Regions from separate parts of the Paenibacillus diazotrophicus genome, predicted to be linked through region 1. Evidence: predicted binding sites of a transcription regulator. Region 1 holds the regulator's gene; each other region holds the start of a gene.

Region 1 (3,266 bases):
GCTGCCAGGCAAGAAGCCCAAGGATTGGGAAGAGCTGGCTGCGCTTGAGAACACTCTACATCTAAGTCTTAGTGAAATTATCCGCAAGGGCGATAAGATGCTAAGTGAAATGCGTGAATCGGAGAGCCAATCGTCATCGGACAGTCTGGTGACGGATATCGGAGGGTTGTTCAAGGATTTAGCCTCCATACGGGAGCAAGTGCGGTTCTTCATGAACCTGAACGACGAGAATATTGTCTACTGGATGGAAGGCAGCGGTAACTATCGCGGGAAGTCGCTGCAGCTCTATGCGGTGCCAGTCGATGTCAGCGCCCAGCTTAAGGAGCTCTTTTTTGATAAAAAGAAAAGCATAGTCCTTACCTCAGCTACTTTGTCCGTTGATAAGTCCTTTCAATTTATGATTGACAATCTGGGACTTAGTGAATCCGCAGAACAAGGAAGGCTGATGACAGCTCTGCTCCCGTCGCCGTTTAAATACCGTGAACAGGCTCTTCTGGTCATCCCGCGTGATTTCCCCAGTGTCAAAGGCAGCGTGGGCGATGCCCGTTTTGTCGATAAGCTGGTGCACTCATTGGCTGAGGCAGCTGTGGCAACACGGGGGCGGATGCTTGTACTTTTCACTTCTTATAAAATGCTGCGCCAGGTCTATGATCCTCTGAAGGAGGCACTCCTCTCTGAGGATATCACTGTACTGGGGCAGGGAGTGGAAGGGGGCAGCCGGAGCAAGCTGATCCGGCGTTTTCAGGATAGTGCAGCTTCTGTGCTCCTTGGAACCAGCAGCTTCTGGGAAGGTGTGGATATTCCCGGGGAGGCTTTAACCTGCCTTGCCATTGTCAGATTGCCTTTTCAGCCGCCGAACCATCCGCTTGCGGAGGCTAAGGCTGAACTGCTTCAGGCTCAGAAAAAGAACCCGTTTATGAAGTTGTCAGTCCCCCAGGCCGTTATTCGTTTCAAGCAGGGTTTCGGACGTCTGGTGCGTACTGCGCAAGATCGGGGTATTGTTATTGTATACGATACAAGGGTTATTGAATCTTATTATGGAAAGTACTTTCTCTATTCGCTGCCTGGACCCAAGATGGAACATATGCTGACAGATCAGATGGTTCCGCGAATTGCGGAATGGCTGGAAGACGGCAGTGTATCTTAACCTGCAATCATTTCTATTATAGTCAAAGAACAACAAAACTCCGTTTTCTTGGCGTCCGGTTCTGCTGTGACGCCGGGGAATGGACTAAGCTCACAAAACTTGGTTTATGCTTACGAAGTAAGTTTTGTACGAAGTAATATTATGATGCAATGCTCACAAAACTTTTAGGAGGAGAAAATATGAAATCGGATAAAATATCGGAGGCCGTGGTACGCAGACTTCCAGTGTATCTGCGCTTCCTGAACGATCTCCTGAAGCGTGAAATCTCCACCGTATCTTCCCAGGAACTGGGACAAAAGCTTGAACTGAATCCAGCCCAAATCCGCAAGGATCTGGCTTATTTCGGGGATTTCGGCAGAAAGGGTATCGGTTATGATGTCTCATACCTCATTGAGAAAATCCGCCATATCCTGAAGCTTGACCAACAGATCAACGTGGCGCTGGTGGGGGCAGGTAATCTTGGTCACGCTCTCTCTAATTACAATGCCTACTTGAAGGACACCATGAAAATCACTGCTGTATTTGATTCCTATGCTCCCAAGGTGGGGCAGCAGATTAACTCACTTACCGTGCAGCCCATGGAAGAATTGGGAAGCACAATCCGTAAGCAGGGCATCCGTATTGGAATTATTACGGTACCGGATAGCGAAGCGCAGAACGTTGCCGATATTCTGGTCGATTCAGGCATTGAGGCCATTCTTAATTTTGCACCGGTGATCTTGAAGACCCCGTCTAATATCAGGGTTCATGCCGCTGATTTTACTACTGATTTGCAGAGTCTCGCCTATTATTTGCATGATGGAAAGGACGAAGTGGAAGATGCACAGCAATAAGATTGTAATTGTAAACGGCCGATTTCTGGTTCCGGGTACTGAGACACCAGTACTAAGCGGCTATATGACTATAGAAAAGGATATCATCACATACATAGGAGAAGCCAAACCTGTCATTGAAGAAGGTACGCAGACTATTGACGGAAGCCGCCTGCTGTTCATGCCGGGGCTGGTCAATACCCATGGTCATACAGCAATGTCGCTCCTTCGCGGATACGGTGACGACATGGTCCTTCAGAATTGGCTGCAGGAGAAAATGTGGCCAATGGAAGAAAAGTTCACCGGAGACGATGTTTTTTGGGGAACCTCATTGTCTGTACTGGAAATGCTGAAGGGCGGCACAACCACCTTCCTGGACATGTATGATCATATGGACAGGGTTGCCGAGGTTTCAGAACAATCGGGCATGCGTGCTGTACTTATGCGCGGGGTTATCGGACTTTGTCCGGAGGATGTGCAGAACCATAAACTGGCAGAAGCGATAGCCTTTGCCCGCAATTGGCATGGCAAGGCGGATGGAAGAATCACGACAATGATATCCCCGCATGCCCCTTACACTTGTCCTCCTGAATTTTTCGTAAAGTTTGTTCAGGCTGCCCATGATCTGGACCTGCCTATGCATACGCACATGTCGGAAACCCGGCGGGAAGTTGAACAGAATGCGGCGGATTACGGCTTGCGTCCTGTTGCACATCTGGAGAAGCTGGGGATGTTCACCCGCCCGTCGCTTGTGGCTCACGGAGTTCATTTGAATGATGAAGAAATAGAGATTTTAGCCCGCTACAACGTAGGGGTATCGCATAATCCTGGCAGTAACTTGAAGCTCGCAAGCGGGGTAGCACGGGTACCGGAGCTGCTGCGGGCGGGAGTCAAGGTATCGCTGGGCACGGACGGTGCTGCAAGCAACAACAACCTGGATATGTTCGAGGAGATGCGCCTGGCTGCTCTGATCCACAAAGGTGTGAGCGGAGATCCGACAGCTGTACCGGCACCGGAAGCATTGCTGATGGCGACCGAATATGGTGCACAGTCCATATTCCTTGGCAATACAGGACGGCTGGCTCCAGGGATGAAGGCAGACTTCATAGCTCTAAATATCGACCAGCCCCACTTCCTTCCGCATACGGATTTGCTTTCCCATGCCGTCTATTCGGCAAGTGCCAACGATGTAGAACATGTATGGGTGGACGGCAAGCAAGTGGTGAAGAATGGTCAATGCCTGACCTTGGATGAGGAGCTTATCCGCCGCAAGGCGCAGGAGACCTTCGAGGGCCTGCTGAAACGGT
Region 2 (3,266 bases), on a different contig from region 1:
CGGAGTTATTCAGATAAGCATACAGATTGTAACCGATCAGCTCGCCCATCTGCCAGGCGATTTGTGCGGTCGGCGGATATGGACGTCCATCTGCTGCGAACACAACGGCGCTGTCCCCTGCCACAAAAACATCCTGATGTGAGGTCGATTGAAGGAAGTCATTGACTGTGGCACGGCCACGGTTCACTTCAAGGCCGGATTCCCCAACAAGAGGGTTGCCCTGAACTCCACCGGTCCATACAAAGGTATTGGCTACAATCTGCTGCCCATCCTTCAGATCAATCACATTACCCGCCACATTGGTTACAGGAAGACCCGTCAGGAAGGATACGCCACGGGCAGTCAGACTTGTTACCGCACGTTCAATCAAATGATCCGGCAATACCGGAAGGATTTTGGGTCCGGCTTCTACCAGCATCAGCTTGATATCGTGAGGATTTACCCCATACCGTTTGGTCAGCTTCGGCAGCACATCAGCAATCTCGCCCACTAGCTCGACACCGGTCAGCCCGCCGCCTCCAATCAGAATTGCCGCATCGGCAGGATTCTTCGTTTTGGAGTATTCACGAATGCGGTCTTCAATATGGGAATGAATTTTGATCGCATCAGCAGCGGATTTCAGCACCATGCTGTACTCTTCCAGCCCTGGGATGCCGAAATATGCAGTAGTGCTGCCAAGTGCAACAACAAGCGCGTCATAGGTGAGTGCTGTACCATCAGACAGCTGCACCTGCTTGTTATCGACGGAGAATGACTTCACCTTGGCTATTTTAAGATCAATGTCTTTTCCGGCAAAAAGCTTGGTGAGCGGCATGGCTACAGCTTGTTCCGATGCACTCCCTGCAGCCAGACGATGGAGCTCGGTAATAATCTGGTGTGTCGGATACTGATTGACAACTGTAATTTTGGCTTCTGCCTTACTCATATATTTACGCACGTTAATAGCACTCAGGAGACCGCCATAGCCTGCACCGAGAATCACGATATGTTTTGACATAATAATTTTCCTCCGTCCTTATTGATGTGGATTACGTTCGCCGCTGACCTGCAGATAAGCATTCATGAAACGAAGCATTTTTTGCATCTGCGGATCTTTAATCATACGCATCATACCGAACAGGCTGATCGTTTCACTGCTCTCATTGGCACGATCCTTGGCTTCGATCACAGTAGCTGCCATCGTTTTTACCCTATCTACTACCGGCTCAGCAAGCTCTTTGATAGCACCCACTGTATCATTCTTCAGCACATCATCGGATGCAACAGCCTGCACAAAATCAAGCGACTTGGATAAAGCACCAATCAGCTGCGTAATCTGGGGAAGCTGCTCCACCAGTGTGGTTAAGGACTCCTGCACCTCAGGCTTCAAGAGCTGATCCATAAGTTCTTCATTAATTTTTGATTGCGTAATGGTTTCTGACATAATGAGCGCTCCTTTACATTAGCTTTATTTCATATAGAAATGGGACGAAATGATACAACTCATAATCAATGTGATTATTATAACATTCCTCATGTAATAAATGTCACAATCTTTTTGCCGGAATAGCCCCATTTTGTGATTAAAATCACTTCTATTCTTCGGATTTCGATAATTCCCTCTATTTCATAAAAAAATTTAGTACCGTATTACATTTAGTCATTGACGAAGGGAAAATGCCATGGTATGTTTAGTAAGTAACAAATAGTAAGTATATTTATTAATATTAGCTATTTATAATTATTAACTACTACATACACAATGGAGGAATGAACATGGGCACTTTTTCAGAATTGGTTCAAGCACGCAGATCAGCAAACAACTTCGTAGAGGGCATCAAGATTTCTAAGAGTGAACTGGAGGAAATGTTCTCGCTGGCCCGTCTAGCCCCTTCAGCCTATAATCTGCAGCACGCCCATTATAAAGTAGTCGCTGATGAAGACTTGAAAGAAAAAGTCCGCGAAGCCGCCTATGGCCAGTACAAAATCCATACAGCATCCGCCGTCATCGTTGTACTCGGAGACAAGAATGCGTATCTGCAGGCACCGGAAATTTATAGCGGCCTAAAAATGCTGGGAGCGATGAGCGAGGAAGAATATGAAGGAACCATCGAAGCCATCAATGGCTCCTACATTGGAAATGATGCTTTTCAGCGCGATGAAGCGATCCGCAATGCCTCCCTGTCAGCGATGCAGTTCATGCTGATCGCCAAGGACAAGGGCTGGGATACCTGCCCGATGATTGGTTTTGATCCTGAAGCCCTCAAGGCGACTCTGAATTTACCGGATCATATGGTGCCGGTCATGATGATTACCATCGGCAAAGACAATAAGCACAAGATCAGACCCCGCGGCTACCGTAAGCCGATTAATGAGTTCGTTGAGTTTTTTGAGTAAACAAGACGTACCCAAAAAGAGCCATCCGGGCAACCCGGATGGCTCTTTTTGCTTAAACATAACACTGCGGCAATCCCCAAGCTCTACACTCTGCGGAAGCGCCACAGGACACTTTGAAAATCACCGTGTAACGCAGGTAGCGGCAATCCCGCATACATCAGATGGTCGCCCCCATATACGCCTCCGCCTTCCAGCCATTCATAATCTGCAGCCGGATCAAGACCCTTAAGACGCAAGTGGTATAGCTTATCATTGGGCTCAGCCAAGGTGCGGACATAGACGACCACAGCTTCCGACTGATCCTCCGCCGCAATCAGCCACGCCGTCTCATTCCCTTCAAAAGGACTACGAAGCCGGTACTGCTCTCCAAACTGGACAAGCGTACGCAGTTCTTTGTAGAGCGCCACCTGCGCTTTTACCGCTGCTTTTTCTTCCTCTGTGAACTTCGTCAAATCCAGCTCATAGCCGAAATTACCCGACATGGCCACATGTCCACGGAGTTCGAGGGATGTGTTACGCTGCACCTGATGGTTCGGAACCGCCGACACATGGCTGCCCATGGCGCTCAGCGGATAGACGATACTTGTGCCGTACTGGATTTTGAGCCGGCTGATGGCATCGGTGTTGTCACTCGTCCAGGTCTGAGGCATATAAAAGAGCATCCCGGGATCAAAGCGTCCCCCGCCTCCGGAGCAGCTCTCGAACAGCACATTCGGGAACTCCGAAGTGATTCGCTCAAGCACACCATATAGACCAAGCATATAACGGTGTGCTGTTTCCCTTTGTCTCTCCGGTGGCAGCTGTGCAGATCCGATCTCTGTCATATTACGGTTCATATCCCATTTGACATAGGTGATCGGCGCTGACCGCAGAACGGCCGCGATCCGGTC
Region 3 (3,266 bases), 230 kb from region 1:
TTCGCTTTGTTACCAAGCTTAGGGAATTTGTATACGCGTTTGCGGATATCCATGAATTTCTGTTTCAAACCGTTAAAGTCAGCGTCTGGGTGTTCGTAGAACAACCACATGCCTTTGGCAGCATCCATTGGGGAACCGCCACCGAGTGCGATGATGCAGTCCGGTTGGAATCTGTTCATCATTGCAGTACCTTTTTCTACAGTAGTAGTCGATGGATCTGGTTCAACTTCCGAGAACACTTCGATCGCTACTGGAGTCTGGCGTTGACGCAGGTAATGCTCAACTCTTTCTACATAGCCCAGTTTAACCATCATTGGGTCAGTGATAATTGCTACCCGTGTGATGTCAGGCATTTTAGCCAGGTACTGAGTGGATCCTTTTTCGAAGTAAATTTTGTCAGGTACTTTAAACCATTGCATATTCACGGTACGACGGTTCACCCTTTTCACGTTGATCAGATTAATGGCAGTTACGTTCTGCGATACAGAGTTGCGGCCGTAAGATCCGCAGCCCAGAGTCAGTGAAGGGATATTCGTATTGTAGATATCGCCGATTGCGCCATGTGTGGAAGGCGAATTGACGAGAATACGTCCGGTTTGCAGACGGTGCGAGAACTTCATAATAACTTCTTCATTGTTGGAGTGAATGGCCGAGCTGTGACCCATACCGCCAAATTCAACAATCTGTGCTGCACGTTCGATACCCTGGTCTGCGTTTTTAACTTTGTAGCAAGCAAGAACCGGGCTCAATTTTTCAGCGGACAGCGGATATTTAGTACCTACACCTTCAAGTTCAGCAACCAGAATCTTAGTGCCGGCAGGAACTTGAATTCCGCACATTTCAGCAATTTTCACTGCGGATTGACCTACGATAGCAGGGTTTACTGCGCATTTTTCGACGTTCATTGCGCCGCTTGTCAGCTTGGCAGCTTCTTCTTTATTAACAAAGTAGCAGCCATTAGCGATCATTTTCTTTTTCACTTGGTCAAAAATTGCTTCTTCAATGATAACCGCTTGCTCGGAAGCACAGATCATACCATTGTCGAATGTTTTGGAAAGGATAATGTCGGTTACTGCCTGATCGATATCAGCACTCTTCTCAATGAAGGCAGGTACGTTACCAGGGCCTACGCCGAGAGCTGGTTTGCCACAGCTGTAAGCTGCTTTGACCATTGCCGAACCGCCTGTTGCCAGGATTAGTGCAACGTCCGGATTGTTCATCAGTGCGTTTGTTTTGTCCATTGTAGGAAGTTCGATCCATTGAATGCAGTTTTCAGGAGCACCAGCTTTTACAGCTGCGTCATGAAGAATCTTAGCTGCTGCAGCGCTACACTCTTGCGCAGATGGATGGAAACCGAATATAATAGGGTTACGTGTCTTAGCGGCGATCAATGCTTTAAACATCGTGGTGGATGTTGGGTTGGTTACCGGTGTGATACCCATTACGATTCCGACTGGTTCAGCAATCTTCTGGAAACTTTCGTATTGATTGTCTTCAACTACGCCTACTGTCTTATCATACTTAATGCCGTGCCAGATATATTCTGTTGCGAAGATGTTCTTCGTAATTTTGTCTTCGTAGACGCCGCGGCCTGTTTCTTCAACAGCCAGCTTTGCCAAGTACATATGCTTGTCGAGTCCTGCCAACGCCATTGCATGAACGATTGTGTTAACCTGCTCTTGATCCAGCTCCATGTAAGCCTCTTGAGCTTTCTTTGCTTTATCCACCAAAGCCTGAATATACTCTTCAGCGGTGGTTTGTTTCACTTGGGCGGCGACTTCGTTTTTAACTGCCATCTCCCTCGTCCTCCTGTCAATTTTTAGGTTGTTTTTCTCTACACATTTATCTTATCACATCCTTTACGGGTTGTATAGTGAAATCTTTCACAAAGTATAAAGTTTTTTTTGATTTGTTTTCAAAGCGCTTTCATTCGATCATATTAAGGTTATACTTACATATTATGTTTATAATCAGCGCTATTTTTGTCGTTTATGTGAACGTGAATTTTTTCACTTGACATATTTCACTGTAATACTGCTTTTCTTGTTGTTACTCCTCTATCTTATCTCTATCCATCTTCAGGGTTTCACCTCCGTTATGTACAGATCGTTGGTTCACCAGTCTGTCTTTGTGAAATTTATATTCTATAGTAAGGAACTGAGGTGAAAATAAAAAATAGAGACTGTCATCGGACAGTCCCCTCACAAGATTATCTAGCACAATATAATATTAGGATTCATTCGGGTCAGTTCTTGTTCAACAACTCTGTAACGATGATAGGCTATTGTGCAGCTTAGAGAGTTCTGGCTGCTCACAGGATCGAAATAAGCAACCTTGAAGGTCCTGTCTAGACATGCCACGTTAGCGATGTTGACCGCTGTTCCCCGATCTACGATGCTAAAAATGCATCCGGTGCTGTTAAGCGCGTTCACCCAGTACCGCAAGGGTCCCATGATGTAGTATACGCCTTCCCTCGTATGTACCAGGATAGACTGTGATTCGTTGGAATTGCATTTAAGAAACAGGATGTGTTCGAAGTAAACAGCGATGATCCCGGTAGATCCGTCAGCGGTTGCGGTAACGGATAACGTTCGCAATGGAATCAACCTGCCTTCTTATTTATTTTTTTAACAGTTCAGCGGGAATATTGCCTTTGAAAAAAAACAAAAAGCTGTTTGTGCTTACAGCAGCACTTGCAACCTTGGTCAGTACATTTGCAACCAGATTCATGATCTCACCACCTTTCCCAGCACCAGTGTAATGCTCTGGGCCAAAAAGCTGAACGCCAGAGCAGGTGACAATATCAGAAAGTTGAAGGCGACAAGCACTATCGCTGCCAGCTTCATATATGGATAGTATTTGGAGGGTATCGTTGATTGCTGGCTAATACCGACCGGTGCAAAAATACAGATGATAATGATAGCTGCTGCTGTTGCCGTAATAATCCAAAACTGCCCCAGTGAAAGAAGCGAAATACCTGTAAAAAGCAAGGTGGAAGCTATAGCGCATCGTAGATTGGATCTCAGATGCATACCTCCGGTCAACTGGCGAAGAATAGCAAACGAGATCAGTGTAATAACCACATCTACCGTCCGTCCGTTATATAGGGATATGCCCAGTGTCGCTGCGACAATAAATAACAGGTTGAGCATCATGGAAATGGCAAATGTAAAAACTTCAACAGAAGAAGGATGATCTGGTACAGAGCGTTTTAAAGTTACAGCCATTCTTGCCGCAAGCATTTCAATCATTCATTTTCTCCTTTT

Evidence for each region. The regulator Rex, encoded in region 1, represses fermentation and respiration genes when NADH is low (regulators of the CRP and FNR family bind a similar motif). The targets are predictions, from matches to a motif close to TTGTGAAATATTTCACAA.
Region 2: a site for Rex is predicted at 1,515-1,532, ahead of ACAN54_RS09710 (helical membrane plugin domain-containing protein). Genes of this name have one in related genera too.
Region 3: a site for Rex is predicted at 1,872-1,889, ahead of adhE (bifunctional acetaldehyde-CoA/alcohol dehydrogenase). Genes of this name have one in related genera too.

The regions. Positions count from the first base shown of each region.
Region 1 is NZ_JBGJZN010000008.1:312,719-315,984, forward strand. It holds gene dinG (ATP-dependent DNA helicase DinG) at 1-1,147, shown strand, start outside; gene ACAN54_RS26040 (redox-sensing transcriptional repressor Rex) at 1,327-1,980, shown strand; gene ACAN54_RS26045 (amidohydrolase) at 1,967-3,266, shown strand, end outside.
Region 2 is NZ_JBGJZN010000001.1:2,118,951-2,122,216, forward strand. It holds gene ACAN54_RS09705 (NAD(P)/FAD-dependent oxidoreductase) at 1-997, opposite strand, end outside; gene ACAN54_RS09710 (helical membrane plugin domain-containing protein) at 1,016-1,423, opposite strand; gene ACAN54_RS09715 (nitroreductase family protein) at 1,756-2,376, shown strand; gene ACAN54_RS09720 (alpha-galactosidase) at 2,460-3,266, opposite strand, start outside.
Region 3 is NZ_JBGJZN010000008.1:86,820-90,085, reverse strand. It holds gene adhE (bifunctional acetaldehyde-CoA/alcohol dehydrogenase) at 1-1,796, opposite strand, end outside; gene ACAN54_RS24905 (hypothetical protein) at 2,214-2,606, opposite strand; gene ACAN54_RS24900 (AgrD family cyclic lactone autoinducer peptide) at 2,620-2,730, opposite strand; gene ACAN54_RS24895 (accessory gene regulator ArgB-like protein) at 2,727-3,251, opposite strand; gene ACAN54_RS24890 (hypothetical protein) at 3,244-3,266, opposite strand, start outside.